Regions from separate parts of the Acidovorax sp. FHTAMBA genome, predicted to be linked through region 1. Evidence: predicted binding sites of a transcription regulator. Region 1 holds the regulator's gene; each other region holds the start of a gene.
The links. The regulator NrdR, encoded in region 1, represses ribonucleotide reductase genes. The targets are predictions, from matches to a motif close to CACNANATNTNGTG.
Positions count from the first base shown of each region.

Region 2: the regulator NrdR is predicted to act here: its motif matches at 1,173-1,186, upstream of AAFF19_RS02055 (ribonucleoside triphosphate reductase).
Region 3: the regulator NrdR is predicted to act here: its motif matches at 1,636-1,649, upstream of AAFF19_RS19150 (ribonucleoside-diphosphate reductase subunit alpha).

Region 1 covers NZ_CP152407.1:3,341,889-3,347,898, reverse strand. The annotation lists gene aroC (chorismate synthase) at 1-385, shown strand, start outside; gene AAFF19_RS15690 (DMT family transporter) at 398-1,300, opposite strand; gene nrdR (transcriptional regulator NrdR) at 1,588-2,037, opposite strand; gene glyA (serine hydroxymethyltransferase) at 2,055-3,299, opposite strand; ZMP/ZTP riboswitch at 3,335-3,486, opposite strand; gene AAFF19_RS15675 (lytic transglycosylase domain-containing protein) at 3,551-4,393, opposite strand; gene AAFF19_RS15670 (DUF349 domain-containing protein) at 5,346-6,010, shown strand, end outside.
Region 2 covers NZ_CP152407.1:446,386-452,395, reverse strand. The annotation lists gene AAFF19_RS02055 (ribonucleoside triphosphate reductase) at 1-1,139, opposite strand, end outside; gene AAFF19_RS02050 (hemerythrin domain-containing protein) at 1,359-1,787, opposite strand; gene AAFF19_RS02045 (nitric-oxide reductase large subunit) at 1,863-4,154, opposite strand; gene norR (nitric oxide reductase transcriptional regulator NorR) at 4,343-5,908, shown strand; gene AAFF19_RS02035 (DUF3696 domain-containing protein) at 5,998-6,010, shown strand, end outside.
Region 3 covers NZ_CP152407.1:4,105,835-4,111,844, forward strand. The annotation lists gene AAFF19_RS19140 (sigma-54 dependent transcriptional regulator) at 1-763, shown strand, start outside; gene ampD (1,6-anhydro-N-acetylmuramyl-L-alanine amidase AmpD) at 747-1,376, shown strand; gene AAFF19_RS19150 (ribonucleoside-diphosphate reductase subunit alpha) at 1,742-4,684, shown strand; gene AAFF19_RS19155 (ribonucleotide-diphosphate reductase subunit beta) at 4,821-6,010, shown strand, end outside.

The sequences.
Region 1 (6,010 bases):
CGTGAAGGGCGTGGAGATTGGCGCGGGCTTTGCCAGCGTGGCGCACCGGGGCACCATGCACGGCGATTCGATGACGCCCCAGGGCTTTCGCACCAACAACGCCGGCGGTGTGCTGGGTGGCATCAGCACCGGGCAGGACCTGGAGGTGAGCATCGCCATCAAGCCCACCAGCTCCATCATCAGCCCGCGCGAGTCGATTGACGTGCACGGCAACAGCACCGAAGTCATCACCAAGGGCCGCCACGACCCCTGCGTGGGCATTCGCGCAGCGCCCATTGCCGAGGCGCTGCTCGCGTTGGTGGTGATGGACCACGCCCTGCGTCACCGTGCGCAGTGTGGCGACGTGGCCTCCCCCGTGCCGCCCATCCAGGCGTCGTTTCTTTGACTGGCCGGGCGGCTAACTCCTGCGCGAGCGCAGCGCAACAAGCCACCGCAGCGGGTTGAACCCCGTGACCAGGCCCGTAGCCACCAGCACCAGGGTGCCGCCCCACACCATGGCGGGCCCGAGGGCCTCGCCCAGAAAGATGTGGCCCCAGGCCACGCCAAACAGCGGAATCATGAAGGCGGAGCTCATTGCCGCCACCGGGGACACATGGGTCAGCACCCGCAGGTTGAGCCAGTACGCCAGGCCCGAGGTCACGATACCCATCACCGCCACCGCTGCCAGGGCACCGGGCGTGAACTGGGCCTGCGGCAGGCTCCAGCCCGCGCCCGGGATCAGCAATACCAGTGCAGCGGCGTGGATGCCCGCAGCGATCGACAGCGGAGACATGCGCTTGGTGGCACGCTTCATCCAGGTCGTCGAAATCCCGTAGCACGCGGACGCCGCCACGCACGCAGCGGCGGCCCAGAGCAAGGCCGGTGTGGGCTCCACCGGCCCCAGTTGCACAATCAGCGCAACCCCCGCAAAGCCGCAGATGCAGCCCAGCCACTTGCGCGTGCTCAGCGAGTCCTCCTTCATCCAGGCGGCGGCAATCACGCCGAAGGGCACGGCCATGGTGTTGAGCAATGAGCTGTAGCCTGCGGGCAGGTGCAAGGCCGCCCAGGCATACAGCAGAAAGGGCAGGGCCACGGTCAGCGTGCCCAATCCGACCAGCTCGCGCCAGTGGCGCCAGGGCCAGGCTTCGTGGGCGAAACGCATGATGCCGATCAGGGTGACCGTGGCCAGGCCAATGCGCAGCGCAGCCATCACGTTCGGCCCGAGCACAGGGCTGGCAATGCGGATAAAGAGAAACGAGGCGCCCCACAGGGCAGACAGCAGCACCAGCTGCAGGAAGTGGCGGGTTTTCACCGGGCGCATTGTGGGGTACGGGCGGTTCATGCGCTGGCGCGTTGCACACCAAATTTTGGATGAAAAATGCCGTTAGCGCTTATCCATCAAGCGCTGGTAGCTATCAATTAAGGAGTTGCTGTGGGTGTTGCACAGGTGACAGCCGGCCCCACCCGTGTTGGTATCCGCTACACGATGTTCTGCGATTGGCTATGCAATCAATAGCTGCAGGCGCTTTCTGGTAAAGCGCTAGAGGCCAAAAACACCTTCAACCTATCACGCAGCACGCTTCAGGTGCATACGCGACGATGTGTCGGTTATTTGCGCACTTCATCGACCATGGCGCGGAAGTCGTCGATGTCTTCAAAGCTTCGGTACACGCTGGCAAAGCGGATGTAGGCCACCTTGTCGAGCTTCTTGAGCTCGCGCATCACCAGCTCGCCAATGCGGCTGGAGACCACTTCGCGCTGGCCCAGATTGAGCAGTTTTTCCTCGATACGCTCGATGGCGCTGTCGATCTGGTCGGTGCTGACGGGACGCTTGCGCAGCGCCAGATTGAACGAAGCGAGCAGCTTGCCCCGGTCGTATTCAATGCGGCGCCCGTCCTTTTTGACGATGGCCGGGAAGTTCACCTCCGGCCGCTCGTAGGTGGTAAAGCGCTTGTCGCACGCGCCGCACTGGCGGCGGCGGCGAATGAAGACCCCATCCTCAGACACCCGCGTTTCAACGACTTGCGTTTCGAGGTTGCTGCAGAAGGGGCACTTCATGGTTTTCGGCGGTGGATTTAGCCGTAGACGGGGAAGCGGGCGGTCAGTGCGTTGACCTTGGCACGCACCGCGGCGATGTTGGCTTCGTCGCGCGGGTTGTCCAGCACGTCCGCGATCAGGTTGGCCGTGATGCGGGCTTCTTCTTCCTTGAAGCCGCGCGTGGTCATGGCGGGGGTGCCAATGCGCACGCCACTGGTCACCATCGGCTTTTCAGGGTCGTTGGGGATCGCGTTCTTGTTGATGGTCATGTGGGCAGCGCCCAGCACGGCCTCGGCTTCCTTGCCGGTAATGCCCTTGGCGCGCAGATCGACCAGCATCACGTGGCTTTGCGTTCCGCCGCTCACGATGCGCAGGCCGCGTGCGGTCAGCGTCTCGGCCACCACCTTGGCGTTCTTGGCCACCTGTTCCTGGTAGGTCTTGAACTCGGGCTGCAGCGCTTCCTTGAAGGCCACGGCCTTGGCCGCGATGACGTGCATCAGCGGGCCGCCTTGCAGGCCGGGGAAGATGGCACTGTTGATGGCCTTCTCGTGCTGGGCCTTCATCAGGATGATGCCGCCACGGGGGCCGCGCAGGCTCTTGTGCGTAGTGGATGTGACCACGTCGGCATGGGGCACAGGGTTGGGGTACACGCCAGCGGCAATCAGGCCGGCGTAGTGGGCCATGTCCACCATGAAGATCGCGCCCACATCCTTGGCCACCTTGGCGAAGCGCTCAAAGTCGATGTGCAGGCTGTAGGCCGAGGCACCGGCGATGATGAGCTTGGGCCTGGTTTCGTGGGCCTTTTTTTCCATCGCGTCGTAGTCGATGGCTTCGTTGGCGTCGAGGCCGTAGGAGACCACGTTGAACCACTTGCCGCTCATGTTCAGCGGCATGCCGTGCGTGAGGTGGCCGCCTTCGGCCAGGCTCATGCCCATGATGGTGTCGCCCGGCTTCAGGAAGGCCAGAAACACCGCCTCGTTGGCGGAAGCGCCGCAGTGCGGCTGCACGTTGGCGGCTTCGGCGCCAAAGATCTGCTTGACGCGGTCGATGGCCAGCTGCTCGGCCACGTCCACATGCTCGCAGCCACCGTAGTAGCGCTTGCCGGGGTAGCCTTCGGCGTATTTGTTGGTCAGTTGCGTGCCCTGCGCCCACATCACGGCGGGGGAGGCGTAGTTCTCGCTGGCGATCAGCTCGATGTGGTGTTCTTGCCGGGCGTTTTCAGCCTGGATGGCGGCAAAGAGTTCGGGGTCGGTTTGTTCGACAAGAATTTTGCGGTCGTACATGGTTGGCAGTCCTATGAACTTGTGTCCCTTGAAACAAGGGCTGCCCAGGCGAACGGCTGAACGCGCAGATAAAGACCTTTGCGGCACGCTCCCCAGTGGTTCACAAGAGGCAGGCTCTTGCTGGTTTCCACGTCAGCGGCGACACCCGTTGCGGGGGTCGCGCCTATCGCCAGTCGCGTACCCCGCTAGTGTAGCTGAGGGCCGTCACACGGCAGCAGAAAGAGTGCGCACCGCAAGGCCACCTGACCGGCTCAAAGGCCCGAGAGCAGGGCGACCTTGTCGTTGCTGGCCGGGGCCGGCGCAGGCGGCGCGACCACGGGGATGACCTGCGCAGGCGCCTGGGTCGACAAAGTCGGCGGTGGCGATGTGGGCATCGACGACCGGCCACCAGCCACCTGGCGCAGCCGGAAGTGCTCGGCCATCACCTTGGCCGCATAGCCACCATCATCCGGCAGGTTTGCTGCGCCGACGTAGTAGCGCAGTCCACCCTCGACCGACCCGGCCCGTGCAATGCATTCCTGGAGCACCTTCACACCCACACGCAGGTTGGTGACCGGGTCGAAGGCGGCAAAGTGGCCGCCGAAGTTTTCATACTTGTCGGTATGCACTTTGGTCATCACCTGCATCAGGCCTTGCGCGCCAACGGAGCTTTGGGCAAACGGGTTGAAGCTCGACTCGATCGCCATGATGGCAAGGATCAGCGTGGGATCAATCTTGGCGCGCGCGCCGATGTCGTAGGCCTCGGCCACAAGGACGCTCAGCGGCTCGGGCGCCACGCGGTACTTCTTGCTGAGCCAGAAGGCGACAGCCGCCTGCTCTTTGGGAAGGTCGCGGGGGTTGGCCGCAGTTGCGCGCTCGTTGGCCTCGGGCTCGACGGGCATGCCCAGCACTTCAACCTGCCGGGCCTGTAACCAGTTCATCAGTTGCGCTTCGCCCGCCTGGCGCAGGTCCGGGCGGGCCGTGAGGGTGATCACGACGAATGCAACGGCCAGGCCGATGAGGGCAAAGCTGTTGTGGGTGATTTCAAGAAAACCTTCGGTCACGTCGGCCACGAAGGTCCGTACGCCGGAGACCAATTTTCCTGACGCTGTCATAGCTCTTCCTTTCTGAGGCGCCGCAGTGTTGGATCCAGTCCTTGGAGGGACTGGCCCGGTGCGGATATCGCCTGGATTGGTACGCCATCAACGGAGGCCGCACGTCTGGGGTGTGCTTGGGGCCTGCCTTGACTTAGCCGGGGTCGGCAGCGAGATTGGGGTTTTTACTAGCCCGGTTTGGGGCTGGCGGATTCTAGAAGTTCACTAAATGCTTAGTCAATACTAAAAAATTGCTTTTTCAGACATTAAAGTTATGAAAAATATGTGAAAAACCACAGTTTTTTGGGTATTTAGCTGACCTTTGCCTGTACCTCTGGGTGAATGGCTGGCCTACCTGAATGGCATTTTCAATCGCGGGTTTGGGTGCCATTGAGAATCCGGTTTGAGTTGAAGCTGCGGGTTTGGTAAGGTTGCGCTGCCTGTAGATAACAGGCATCGCCAGACAAAGCCAACTCTCCCTCCGGAGGCATTCAGTGCCCAGGTGCAGCAGATGCGGCTTTCAAGGCAACCCTTGGAGGCAATACCTTGCCTCCGCGCCATGTGGACTTTCATCTCCGCATTGCGATCGATGGCAAAGACCGTTGTGTCAGCCGTCAAGCCCGGCGGGCAGGCCTTGAGGCCCTGTCCGCCGGGCTTTCTTCTTTGCACCATCAAGTGTTGCCGTCGGTGGACTTGGGTTGCGCTTGCATATATAGATAATGGAGGCCGTGCCTTGGGGCAGACGCCTTGTCGCATGAGTTTGAGTGCGGCGCTCCAGGGGATGCACCATGTCAGTCAGTCTGGCAAAGCTTTGTGCCAGATCACCCTCACGGGTGGGCGTACCGCCTCGATGCGGACTGTTTGCCAAACCCGGTGAAAATAGCTTCCTTGTAGTTCTGGTGCGCGCATGGCGCGGTCGCCAGGGCGCGCCCCGAGGCGGTACGCCGGGGCACCTCTGTTATCCATTGGATCCATGTTTCCATTTTTTTCCCGCAACAAAATGTCCGACGCACCTGAAGTGAATCCGGCCCCGGCCAAACCCCATGAGCCGCATCCGCTGGATGCTTTGACCGGCGGCGCTTTTTCGGCTGCCACGTCCGGTGAGCGGTCCTCCCGCATTCGCGACTGGCTTGCCAGCCAGCCTCCCACTGAGCAGTTGCAAGAGGTGTTCAAGGAATTGAGTGGGCGGGACAAAGGCGCTGCACGTGCTGTGCGCGAGCGCCTTGACGAAATCCGCCGCGCGAAGGGCCAGGAAGCCATTGCCGCAGAGTGGGCAGAGAAAGCACAAGCGCTGCTCGCAGCCCCCAAACTCAACATTGCCGATGCGTTGGCCTGGCAACGTGATGCCGCCAAAGCCGGGGCGCCGCTCTCGCGCGAGCCCCTGTCGCTGCTCAAGGTTCAGGTTGCCGACCGCATCAAGGTGATCGAGGATCTGCAGCACCGCGTGCAAGTGCAGCGCGAGGCGGCAGTGTTGCTGGCCCAGCGCATCGAGGTGCTGTCCACGAAATCCTGGCGGGATGCACAAGCGGCGCTGGAACTGCTGCGCGTGGATGTCGCCCGTTGGCAGGAGCAGGCGCTGGAGTTGACGGGTGACGCCAGCTGGAACAGCGTCGAAGCGCGTTTTCCGCCGCTGCTGGA
Region 2 (6,010 bases), 1.9 Mb from region 1:
GGCTCCAGCTCGGAGTTGATGAAGTTCTGGAAGTACGGCAGACCGTACTTGGCGGTCATGTCGAACAGCAGCTGCGCGTTCTCGCTCTCCCAGGGGAAGTCCTTGGTGATGTTGTAGGTGGGGATGGGGAAGGTGAACACGCGGCCCTTGGCATCGCCCGTGGTCATCACGTCGATATAGGCGCGGTTGATAAGGTCCATCTCGGCCTGCAGGTCGCCGTATGCGAAGGGCATCTCTTTGCCAGCGATCACGGGCACCTGCTCGCGCAGGTCCTCGGGACAGGTCCAGTCGAAGGTGAGGTTGGTGAACGGCGTCTGCGTGCCCCAGCGCGAGGGCACGTTGAGGTTGTAGACCAGCTCCTGGATGCACTGGCGCACGGCGGCGTAGTCCATGGCATCGATGCGCACAAACGGTGCCATGTAGGTGTCGAACGACGAGAACGCCTGCGCGCCCGCCCACTCGTTCTGCAGCGTGCCCAGAAAGTTCACGATCTGCCCCACGGCCGAACTCATGTGCTTGGGCGGCCCCGCCTCCACCTTGCCGGGCACGCCGTTCAGGCCCTCGTGCAGCAGCGTGCGCAGCGACCAACCCGCGCAGTAGCCGCTGAGCATGTCGAGGTCGTGGATGTGCAGGTCGCCGCTCCTGTGCGCATCGCCGATCTCGGGCGTGTACACGTGCGACAGCCAGTAGTTGGCCGTGACCTTGCCCGCGACGTTCAGGATCAGCCCGCCCAGCGAATAGCCCTGGTTGGCGTTGGCATTCACGCGCCAGTCGGCGCGCGTGAGGTATTCGTTGATGGAGCTTTCCACATCGACCAGCGTCTGCTTGTCCGCACGCAGCGTGGCGTGCTGCTCGCGGTAGACGATGTAGGCACGCGCGGTGGCCAGGTGGTTGGCGGCGATCAGCGTCTGCTCGGCCACGTCCTGGATCTGCTCGATGGTGGGCGCCTGGCCGTGGAAGCGGTGGATGAGCACCTTGGTGACCTGGGCGGTTAGCAATGCCGCTTCGTCGGCGCCGTATTCACCCGAGGCCTGCCCGGCGCTGGCCAGCGCGGCGCGGATGCGTTCGGCATCAAACGGAACGCGCTGGCCGCTGCGCAAAACGACTTCGCGGGGCAAGGTGGCAAGGGTGGACGCCATGGGTTCGACCAATCTGTGGAACGGGTTAAAAAACACTACCTATGGTGTCTACGATACCCATCAAACACTATAGGTAGTTTGATTCAACACAATTGGGGCGGTAAGCAGGGGTAAAAAAATGCCGGCACAGGGACCGGCAGAAAGGAAGGTGCCGTCAGGCCCTACCGATGGATCAGAGGTGCATGCGCAGGCATGCAGTGGGGTGCAGGAGGGTGCTGCTCAATGGCAGGCGGTGGCTTCTTCCTCCTCGATGCGCGGATAGAAGTCATGGTTTTCGCGTTGCATGCGCTCGAACACGCGGCGCAGCACCACGTTGGCCTCGTTGCGGAAACCCTGTGCATCGCGGCGCACGCCGTCGGCGGTGTTCCAGCGGCGCGCAAAGGCGTCGTAGGCGCTGGCGATGGAAGTCATCTCGCTCTGGTACTGGCGGCCCATGCGGGCCAGCTCGGCGTTGCCACCGCGCTGCAGCGCGGGGTACAGCACCTGGTCTTCCACGGCCAGGTGCAGCTTGATGGTGCCGCTCATGGCCACGATGCCCTGGGCGATGGCGCTGGCGTTGGCCTCCACCCCCGATTGCGCCAGCGCGCGCAACATGGCGATGCCGCGCAGGATGTCGGTGTGCTGGTGCTTGAATTTGTCGATGTTCATGGTCCGTCCTTGTGGGCTGCTCAGGGGTGTGCGCGGCTGCCGCTGGTGGCGGCTGCCGCGCACGGTGCATTGATTTCAGCGACGCGCTTGCGCCAGGTAAGGGCCCGCCTCTGCCGGTGCGCGCGAGCCGAACAGCCCGCTCACCACCTGCCAGGCCATCGCCAGCGCGCCCACGATGAAGACCACGTCACCGAAGGTGCGCACCCAGCGCAAGGTCTGCATGAAGGGCTGCTGCATGAAGCCCTCGCCCCGGGCGTACCACAGGCCTTCGCTCACGCTGGCGTGGAACTGGAACAGGCCAATCGGCAGCAGGCTGGTGGCAATCATCAGCACCAGGCCGGCGTTGAGCCACCAGAAGCCCGTCTTCATGAGGCGTTCGCTGAACACCAGCTGCGGGCGGATATAGCGCAGCACCAGCAGCGTGAAGCCCAGCGCCAGGAAGCCATACACACCGAACAGCGCAGCATGGGCGTGCACCGGCGTGGTGTTCAAACCTTGTAGGTAATACAGCGCGATCGGCGGGTTGATCATGAAGCCGAAGACGCCCGCGCCCAGCATGTTCCAGAAGGCCACGGCCACGAAGCACATCAGCGGCCACTTGAGGTTGGCCATCCACTTCGCGCGGTGCTGCAGGCGCCAGTGTTCCCAGGCCTCATGGCCCAGCACCACCAGGGGCACCACTTCGAGCGCGCTGAACGATGCACCCACCGCCATCACCGGCGTGGTGGTGCCGCTGAAGTACAGGTGGTGGAAGGTGCCGGGCACGCCGCCCAGCATGAACAGCGATGCCGAGGCCAGGCTGGCAGCCGTGGCCATGCGTGGCGACACGAGGCCCAGCGTGGAGAAGATGAAGGCCAGCGCCGTGGTAGCGAACACTTCAAAGAAGCCCTCGACCCACAGGTGCACCACCCACCAGCGCCAGTACTCCATCACCGACAGGTGGGTGCGCTCGCCGTAGAAGAAGCCCGCGCCGTAGAACAGGCCGATGGCCACCACCGACGCCGTGAGCAGCGCCAGCAGGTTCTTGTCGCCGGGCTGGCGGAAGGCGGGCACGATGCCGCGCAGCATCAGCACCAGCCAGAAGGCCACGCCGGTGAACTTGCCGATCTGCCACAGGCGGCCCAGGTCCACGTATTCATAGCCCTGGTGGCCCAGCCAGAAGTTCCACTCGGGCGGCATGATCTGCGCGATGGCCAGGTAGTTGCCGGCGAACGAGCCGACGACGACGACGACCAGCGCCCAGAAGAGGATGTCCACACCAAGCTTCTGGTAGGCCGGGTCCTTGCCACCGTTGATGAGCGGCGCGAGGAACAGCCCTGCGGCCAGGAACCCCGTGGCGATCCAGAACAGCGCGCTCTGGATGTGCCAGGTGCGCACCAGCGAATAGGGGAACCACTGCGACACGTTGATGCCGTAAAACTGCTGCCCCTCCACCGTGTAGTGCGCGGTAAAGCCGCCCAGCATCACCTGGAAGCTGAACAGCGCCACGATGAGGAACAGGTACTTGCCCAGGGCGCGCTGTGAAGGCGTGAGCGGGACGCGCGAGAGCGGGTCGTGCTTGGGCGGCTCGGGGTCGGCCTCATCGTGCTTGCGCAGGAAGGCCCAGCCCCACACCAGGAAGCCCACGCCCGCCATCATCACGACCACGCTCATCACCGACCAGACCATGTTCTCGGCCGTGGGCTTGTTGCCGATCAGCGGCTCATGCGGCCAGTTGTTGGTGTAGGTGGCGCCACTGCCGCCCACGTCGGCCGGGCGCTCGGTGGCGGCGGCCCAGGCGGTCCAGAAGAAGAAGCCTGTCATCTGCGCGCGCCGCTCGGCGCTGGGCAGGGTGTTCTCCTTCATCGCAAAGTTCTCGCGCGTCTTTTGCATCTCGGGCGCATCGCTGAACAGCCGGTCGTAGTACAGCGCCGTCATCGATATCGCATCGGCCCGTGTGGACGACACCGTGGCCTCACCCGTTTCGGGGTTGTAGGTGTTGGTGCGGTATTCGGTCTTCATGCGGTCGCGCAGCACCGCCTGGTCGCTGGCGTCCAGCTCGGCAAACGACTTGCCGTGCTTGCGCTCGGCGGCCACTTCCAGCCAGTTGAGCAGCTCGCGGTGCAGCCAGTCGGCCGTCCAGTCGGGTGCCTGGTAGGCGCCGTGGCCCCAGATGGAGCCCAGCTGCATGCCACCCACCGATTGCCAGGCGGTCTGGCCATCGAGGATGCTGTCGTGCGTGTACAGAACCTCCCCCCCAGCCGTCGTGATCTTTGCCGGGATCGGCGGCGCCGTGCGGTACACCTCGGCGCCGTAGTAACCCAGCAGGCTGAAAGTGACGATGAGCACGCCAATCAGCGTGAACCAGAGTTTTCGATAGTTACCCATGGCGGGCCTCCCAATGCAGTGCGTGGCGTGAATTCATGGTTGTGGTTTCAGATAAAGCAAACACACGCTCTTGTTGCAAGCCACACGCCAGCACCGGTTGCCTTGCAAAACAATCACTTGCAGCATCCAGGGTGTTTTTTACCTTTTGTTTTGCGGGTACATTTCACCCGCAAAGGGTATTTATCACCATGACCGACACTCCCCTTCTGGCCGACCTCTCGACCGACCTGCCCCAGGCCGTGCGCCTGCAGCGGCTGGTGGACCACTTGCGGGCCCGCTTTCACTGCGGCGCTGTGGCGCTGCTGCAGCTGGAACAGGACCACCTGCGCCCCGTGGCCGTGGAGGGCCTGGTGCGCGAGGCGCTGGGGCGCCGCTTTGCCGTGGGCCAGCACCCGCGGCTGGCGGCCATCCTGGCGCGGCGCGAGGTGACCTGCTTTGACCACGACAGCACCTTGCCCGACCCCTACGACGGCCTGCTCGACACCCTGGTGGGCGAGCCCCTGCCCGTGCACGACTGCATGGGCGTGAGCCTGCAGGTGGACGGCCAGCCCTGGGGTGTGCTCACGCTCGACGCACTACAGACCGGCACCTTTGGCGAAGCCGCACGCGCCGCGCTGGCCGACTGCAAGGTGCTGGTGGAGGCGGCCGTGCGCATCTCGCGGCTGGAGCGCGAGGTGCAGGCGCTGCGCAGCGCCCCCCCCACCCGCAGCGCCGACGACGGGCGCACCACCCGTGCAGGCGATGGCGACATGGAGATCGTCGGCCAGAGCGAGCCCCTGTTGCGCCTGCTGCACGAGCTGGAGGTGGTGGCGGGCTCGGACCTGCCGGTGCTGCTGCTGGGCGAGACCGGTGTGGGGAAGGAGCTTTTTGCGCGCCTGCTGCACCGCCAGTCGCCACGCGCTGCGCGCCCGCTGGTACACGTGAACTGCGCGGCGCTGCCGGAGTCGCTGGCCGAAAGCGAGCTGTTTGGCCACGTGCGCGGCGCGTTCTCGGGCGCAGTCACCGACCGGCCCGGGCGCTTTGAAGCCGCCGAGGGCGGCACCCTGTTCCTCGACGAAGTGGGCGAGCTGCCGCTGGCCGTGCAGGCCAAGCTGCTGCGCACGTTGCAGAACGGCGAGATCCAGCGCCTGGGCGCCGACCGCCCGCGCCGCGTGGACGTACGCGTGGTAGCAGCCACCAACCGCAACCTGCGCGAGCAGGTGGCTGCGGGCGACTTCCGCGCAGACCTGTACCACCGGCTCTCGGTGTACCCCGTGCCCATTCCGCCGCTGCGCGAGCGCGGCAACGATGTGCTGCTGCTGGCGGGCCGCTTTCTGGAGCTGAACCGCGCCCGGCTGGGCCTGCGCAGCCTGCGCCTGTCGCCCGGCGCGCAGGACGCGCTGCGCCGCTACCCCTGGCCTGGCAACATCCGCGAACTGGAACACGTGGTGAGCCGCGCCGCGCTCAAGGCCCTGAGCCGCGGCGCTGCGCGCAACGACATCGTGACCCTGGAGGCCGCCCTGCTCGACCTGGATGCCCTGCAAGGCCCCGGCACCCCGGGCACCTCACCGGCCCTGCCCCCCGTGGCGCCCGCCACCGGGCCCGCACCGGAGGCACCGGGCACGCTGCGCGACGCGGTGGATGATTGCCAGCGCCGTTGCATCCAGGCCGCCCTGGCCCGCCACGCCGGCAACTGGGCGCGCGCCGCGCGCGAGCTGGACATCGACGCCAGCAACCTGCACAAGCTGGCGCGCCGTCTGGCGCTCAAGGATTAGCTACATATTTGATAGCTGTTTGCGCATGTCAGATAAGCGCTGTAGGCCGTTTTTATTCAAACCTGCACGCCGCGTAAGATGCCCTTGCCATGATCGACCAAC
Region 3 (6,010 bases), 760 kb from region 1:
AGGCACACTTTTTCTGGATGAAATCGGTGATCTGCCTTTGGCCATGCAATCCAAGCTGCTGCGCGCCATCCAGGAACGCAGCGTGCGCCCCCTTGGATCGACCCAGGAAGAAACGGTGGACGTGCGCATTGTCAGCGCCACGCATCGCGACTTGGCCGCCGACGTGCAGTCGGGCCGGTTCCGGCAGGATCTGTACTACCGGCTCAATGTGATCGAGATCGTCATTCCCCCATTGCGCGAACGCCGGGAGGACTTGCCGATGCTGTGCACCGCGCTGCTCGCGCGCATCGCCCAGGAATCTGGCATGCCAGTACCCTCTCTCACCGAGCAGGCACTGCAAGCCATCGCGGCGCACCCGCTGACCGGGAACGTCCGCGAACTGGAAAACCTGCTGCACAGAGCCGTCGCCCTCAGCGACGGTGATGAACTGAATCTGGACTGGCCGATGGGGTCATCGGCCCCCTCCAGCCCAAGGGCCTCCCCCGAGCCCACAAGCCCGCCAAATGCCGAAGGGCCGCAGCCCTATCTACCGCCCCCGGCCATTGGCAATGTAGGTTGCACGGTACCCCTGCCCAACGATCTTCAGGCATGGCTCGACCAGCAGGAGCGGGACATCCTGATCCGCGCGCTGCGCGAAGCGGGCTTCAACAGGACAGCCACCGCAGCCCGGCTGGGCATCAGTCTGCGCCAGATTCGCTACCGTATCGCCCGACTGAACATTGCCGTCCCGAATGATCAGGATCCGCATGACGAGATCGGCTGAAACGGCGGGTGAAGGACTCCCACTTTGGGACGGGGGATGGCACCGCGCGGCCACGAGGCTCGAATCTCCCAACCACGGTGCGCGCCCCAGCCTGGCTGGCTCCCCCATCGACCTCATCGTGGTGCATTCGATCAGTCTGCCGCCCGGCGAATATGGCGGAAACGCCGTGCAGCAGCTCTTCACCAACACCCTCGACTGGGACGCCCATCCCTATTTTCAGAGCATCCGGGGCCTGAAGGTGTCGTCGCACTTCTTCATCGAGCGGTCCGGCGCTCTTTGGCAGTTTGTTGATTGCGACCACCGGGCGTGGCATGCGGGTCAATCCGCTTACCGCGGACGCAGCCAATGCAATGACGATTCCATCGGCATCGAACTGGAGGGTCTGGAAGGACATACGTTCGATCCCGCGCAGTACCAGACATTGGCCTCGCTCTGCCTCGATATCGCGCGCCGTTACCCCATAAAACACGTAGCGGGGCATGAGCACATAGCACCGGGCCGCAAGCATGATCCGGGCCCGGGTTTCGACTGGGCGCAGCTGAAGCAATCCCTGAACTGGCCAGCGCGCCGGTTTCCTGCTGCCACCGGTCCTGGCCAGCAAGGCATCCGCTGACTCCACTGGCGAAGCAGCTCGTCAAGCTCTTTTTTTATTGTGCGCCCGCACATACCCGCATCCCCAGACGTCATGCGGGTTGTGGAAGAAAAATCTCCGGAAACGCCTTTCCTTGCGTGAGTTTCGCTCTGCTTTTTTGTGGCGACAAGGGTTTTGCGGGGGCGAGGCCATCGTCTTTTGGCATCGCAAACAGGTGATTTCAAATTTCCGGTGAATTTACGGCGGTACACTACCGGTAGTGTCTTGAATGCCTGCGACACACCATATATAGTGTGCGCCAGACCGCCGCCTGCTGCACCACTCACCTACTGCTGCGGCACCTAGACTCCGCACCGTTCCCCAGACAGCCCACAGAAGAGGATCCCATGCAAGCTGCTTTGAACACGCCTTCCACGCCCCACGCCACGCCCACCGAGGTACCAGCCAACCAGTCCGCGCAAGCAATGGCTGGCAGCTCTCTAGCGCACTATCAGATCATTCGCCGAAATGGCGCGGTCGTGCCATTTGAACCGCAGAAAATCGCAGTCGCAATGATGAAGGCCTTTCTGGCCGTTCATGGAACTCAGGGCGCGGCCTCCGCCAGCGTGCGCGAAGTGGTCGATACGTTGACCAGCAACGTCACACGCGCTCTGATGCGGTCCCGTCCTGGCGGCGGCACCTTCCACATAGAAGATGTGCAGGACCAGGTCGAGCTGGGCCTGATGCGTGGCGGCCACCACGAAATTGCCCGCGCCTATGTGCTGTACCGCGAGCGCCGTACGCAAGAGCGCGCCCGCCAGGCCGAACAGCAAAGCCCTGCGGTGTCCATTCCCCTGCTGCATGTGCTCGATGGCGGCGAGCGCGTCGCACTGGACTCGCACCGCCTGCAGGCATTGATTGAATCAGCCTGCGTGAACCTCGGTGCCGACGTGAAGGCCGACCCCATCGTGGCCGAGACCATGCGCAACCTGTATGACGGTGTGCCCATGGACGAGGTCTACAAGGCCTCGATCCTTGCTGCGCGTACCCTCATCGAGAAGGACCCGGACTACACCTATGCCACCGCCCGCCTGCTGCTGCACACCATCGTGCGCGAAGTGCTGGGCCGCGAGGTGACGCAGGATGGCATGGGCCAGGCGTATATCGAATATTTCCCGCAGTTCATCAAGAAGGGCGTGGACAACGACCTGCTGGATGAGCGCCTGATGCAGTACGACTTGCAACGCCTGGGCGCCGCACTCAAGGCAGACCGCGATCTGAAGTTTGATTACCTCGGTTTGCAGACCCTGTACGACCGCTACTTCCTGCACGTCAAAAAAACCCGCATCGAGCTGCCGCAGGCCTTCTTCATGCGTGTGGCCATGGGCCTGGCGCTCAATGAAACCGATCGCGAAGCCCGCGCCATCGAGTTCTATGAAGTGCTCTCGTCGTTCGACTTCATGTCGTCCACCCCCACGCTGTTCAACAGTGGCACCCTGCGCTCGCAGCTGTCCAGCTGCTACCTGACCACGGTGCCCGACGACCTGGATGGCATCTACGAGTCGATCAAGGAAAACGCCCTGCTGTCCAAGTTTGCTGGCGGCCTGGGCAACGACTGGACTCGCGTGCGCGCCCTGGGCTCCCACATCAAGGGCACGAATGGCGAATCGCAGGGCGTGGTGCCCTTCCTCAAGGTGGTCAACGACACGGCCGTGGCGGTGAACCAGGGCGGCAAGCGCAAGGGCGCCGTCTGCACCTACCTGGAAACCTGGCACCTGGACATCGAAGAGTTCCTGGAACTGCGCAAGAACACCGGCGACGATCGCCGCCGCACGCACGACATGAACACGGCCAACTGGATCCCTGACCTGTTCATGCGCCGCGTGATGGAAAAGGGCACCTGGACGCTGTTCTCCCCTTCTAACGTGCCCGACCTGCACGATCTGTTTGGCGCCGACTTCGAAAAGGCCTATGTGGCCTACGAAGAAAAGGCTGCACGTGGCGAGATCAAGCCCGCCAAGACGATCCAGGCCACGGACCTCTGGCGCAAAATGCTGACCATGCTGTTCGAGACCGGCCACCCCTGGATCACCTTCAAGGATGCCTGCAACGTGCGCTCGCCCCAGCAGCACGCTGGCGTAGTGCATTCTTCCAACCTGTGCACCGAGATCACGCTCAACACCAGCGACACCGAAACCGCCGTCTGCAACCTCGGTTCGGTCAACCTGCTGCAGCACATCAAGGACGGTCAGATCGACCACGACAAGCTCAAGAAAACCATCACGGTCGCCATGCGCATGCTCGACAACGTGATCGACATCAACTACTACGCCGTCAAGAAGGCCCGCGATTCCAACCTGCGCCACCGCCCGGTCGGCCTGGGTGTGATGGCATTCCAGGACAGCCTGTACGAACTGCGCATCCCCTACGCTTCGCAAGAGGCGGTGGAATTCGCCGACAAGTCGATGGAAGCCATCTGCTACTACGCCTACTGGGCGTCCACCGAACTGGCCAAGGAGCGCGGAAAGTACTCCAGCTACAAGGGCTCGCTGTGGGATCGCGGCATCCTGCCTTTCGACACGCTGGACATGCTCGCGCAGGCCCGGGGCGGCTATGTGGAAGTGGACCGCTCTTCCACGCTCGACTGGGATGCGCTGCGCAAGAAGATTGCGCTGGACGGCATGCGCAACTCCAATTGCGTGGCCATTGCGCCCACCGCCACCATCTCCAACATCATCGGCGTCGATGCGTCGATCGAGCCCTCGTTTGGAAACCTGTCGGTCAAGTCCAACCTGTCGGGGGAATTCACCATCATCAACGGTGGTCTGGTGCGTGACCTCAAGCGCCTGGGGCTGTGGGACGACGTCATGATCATGGACCTCAAGCATTTCAAGGGTTCGCTGCACCCCATCGACCGCGTGCCGCAGGACATCAAGGCGCTTTACTCCACGGCCTTCGAGGTCGAACCCCAGTGGCTAGTAGAGGCAGCCTCGCGCCGCCAGAAGTGGATTGACCAGGCACAGAGCCTGAACATCTATATGGCCGGCGCATCGGGCAAGAAGCTCGACGACACCTACAAACTTGCCTGGATCCGGGGTCTGAAGACGACTTACTACCTGCGCACGCAAAGCGCTACGCACGTCGAGATGAGCACGGTCAACACGCGCCAGCTCAACGCAGTTTCGTCAGGCAATGATGGTGGCTCCTCTGCTTCTCTGGCTACCCCCCACGCCAGACCCAGCGCGCTGGAAGCTGCGGCCGCAGCAGCGGCCCAGCAGACATCCGCAGTGCCTGCCACCGACGTCAAGTTCTGCGCTATCGATGATCCTGGCTGCGAGGCCTGCCAATAACGCACGTGCTGCGCGACGCCTTGGGTTATCGCGGGGCGTCGCGCGTGTGCTGTGAAGCAACAAATCGTTGCTGGACAACGCTTGAGTGCTTTTCTTTTCGCAGCACTGCTTTCATAATCCGAACACTGGAAAATCTATGTTGACCTGGGACGAAGAAGTCAAGCCCTCATCGCAAAATCAACTGGACGGTGGACTGAACAAGAGCCACCTGGCGGGACAGCCGCCTTTGCCTTTCCAGACCCCGTCGCTGCAAGAAGTGCACGCATCGATGACTGCCTCGTCGGCAACACCAGCAGCACCTGCAGCTGCCACACATCGCAGGGTGAATGCGGCCGACAAGCGCATCATCAACGGCCAGACCGACGTCAACCAGCTGGTGCCTTTCAAGTACAAGTGGGCGTGGGAAAAGTACCTCGCAACCTGCGCCAATCACTGGATGCCCCAAGAAGTGAACATGACGCGCGACATCGCGTTGTGGAAGGATCCCAACGGCCTGACGGACGACGAGCGCCGCATCATCAAGCGCAACCTGGGGTTTTTTGTCACTGCCGATTCTCTGGCCGCCAACAACATCGTGCTGGGCACCTATCGGCACATTACAGCGCCAGAGTGTCGTCAGTTCCTGCTGCGCCAGGCGTTTGAAGAAGCGATTCATACACACGCCTACCAGTACATCGTGGAGTCACTGGGGTTGGACGAGAGCGAAATTTTCAACGCTTACAACGAAGTCCAATCCATCCGCGACAAGGACGAGTTCCTGATCCCCTTCATCGAGGCGATCATGGATCCAAACTTCCACACCGGCACCCCCGAAAACGACCAGACCCTGCTCAAGTCGCTGATCGTTTTCGCCTGCCTGATGGAAGGCCTGTTTTTCTATGTTGGCTTCACGCAGATCCTGGCCCTGGGCCGCCAGAACAAGATGACAGGTGCCGCCGAGCAGTACCAGTACATACTGCGCGACGAGTCCATGCACTGCAACTTCGGCATCGACCTGATCAACCAGCTCAAGCTCGAAAACCCCCATCTTTGGACAGCCGAATTCAAGGCCGAAATCAAGGCGCTGTTCCTCAAGGCGGTGGAGCTGGAGTACCGCTACGCGGAAGACACCATGCCACGTGGCGTGCTGGGCATGAACGCCTCCATGTTCAAAGGCTACCTGCGTTACATCGCCAATCGGCGTGCTACACAGATCGGACTGGAAACGCTGTTCCCCAACGAAGAAAACCCGTTCCCGTGGATGAGCGAAATGATCGATCTGAAGAAGGAACGCAACTTCTTCGAGACCCGGGTTATTGAATACCAGTCCGGTGGTGCGCTGTCCTG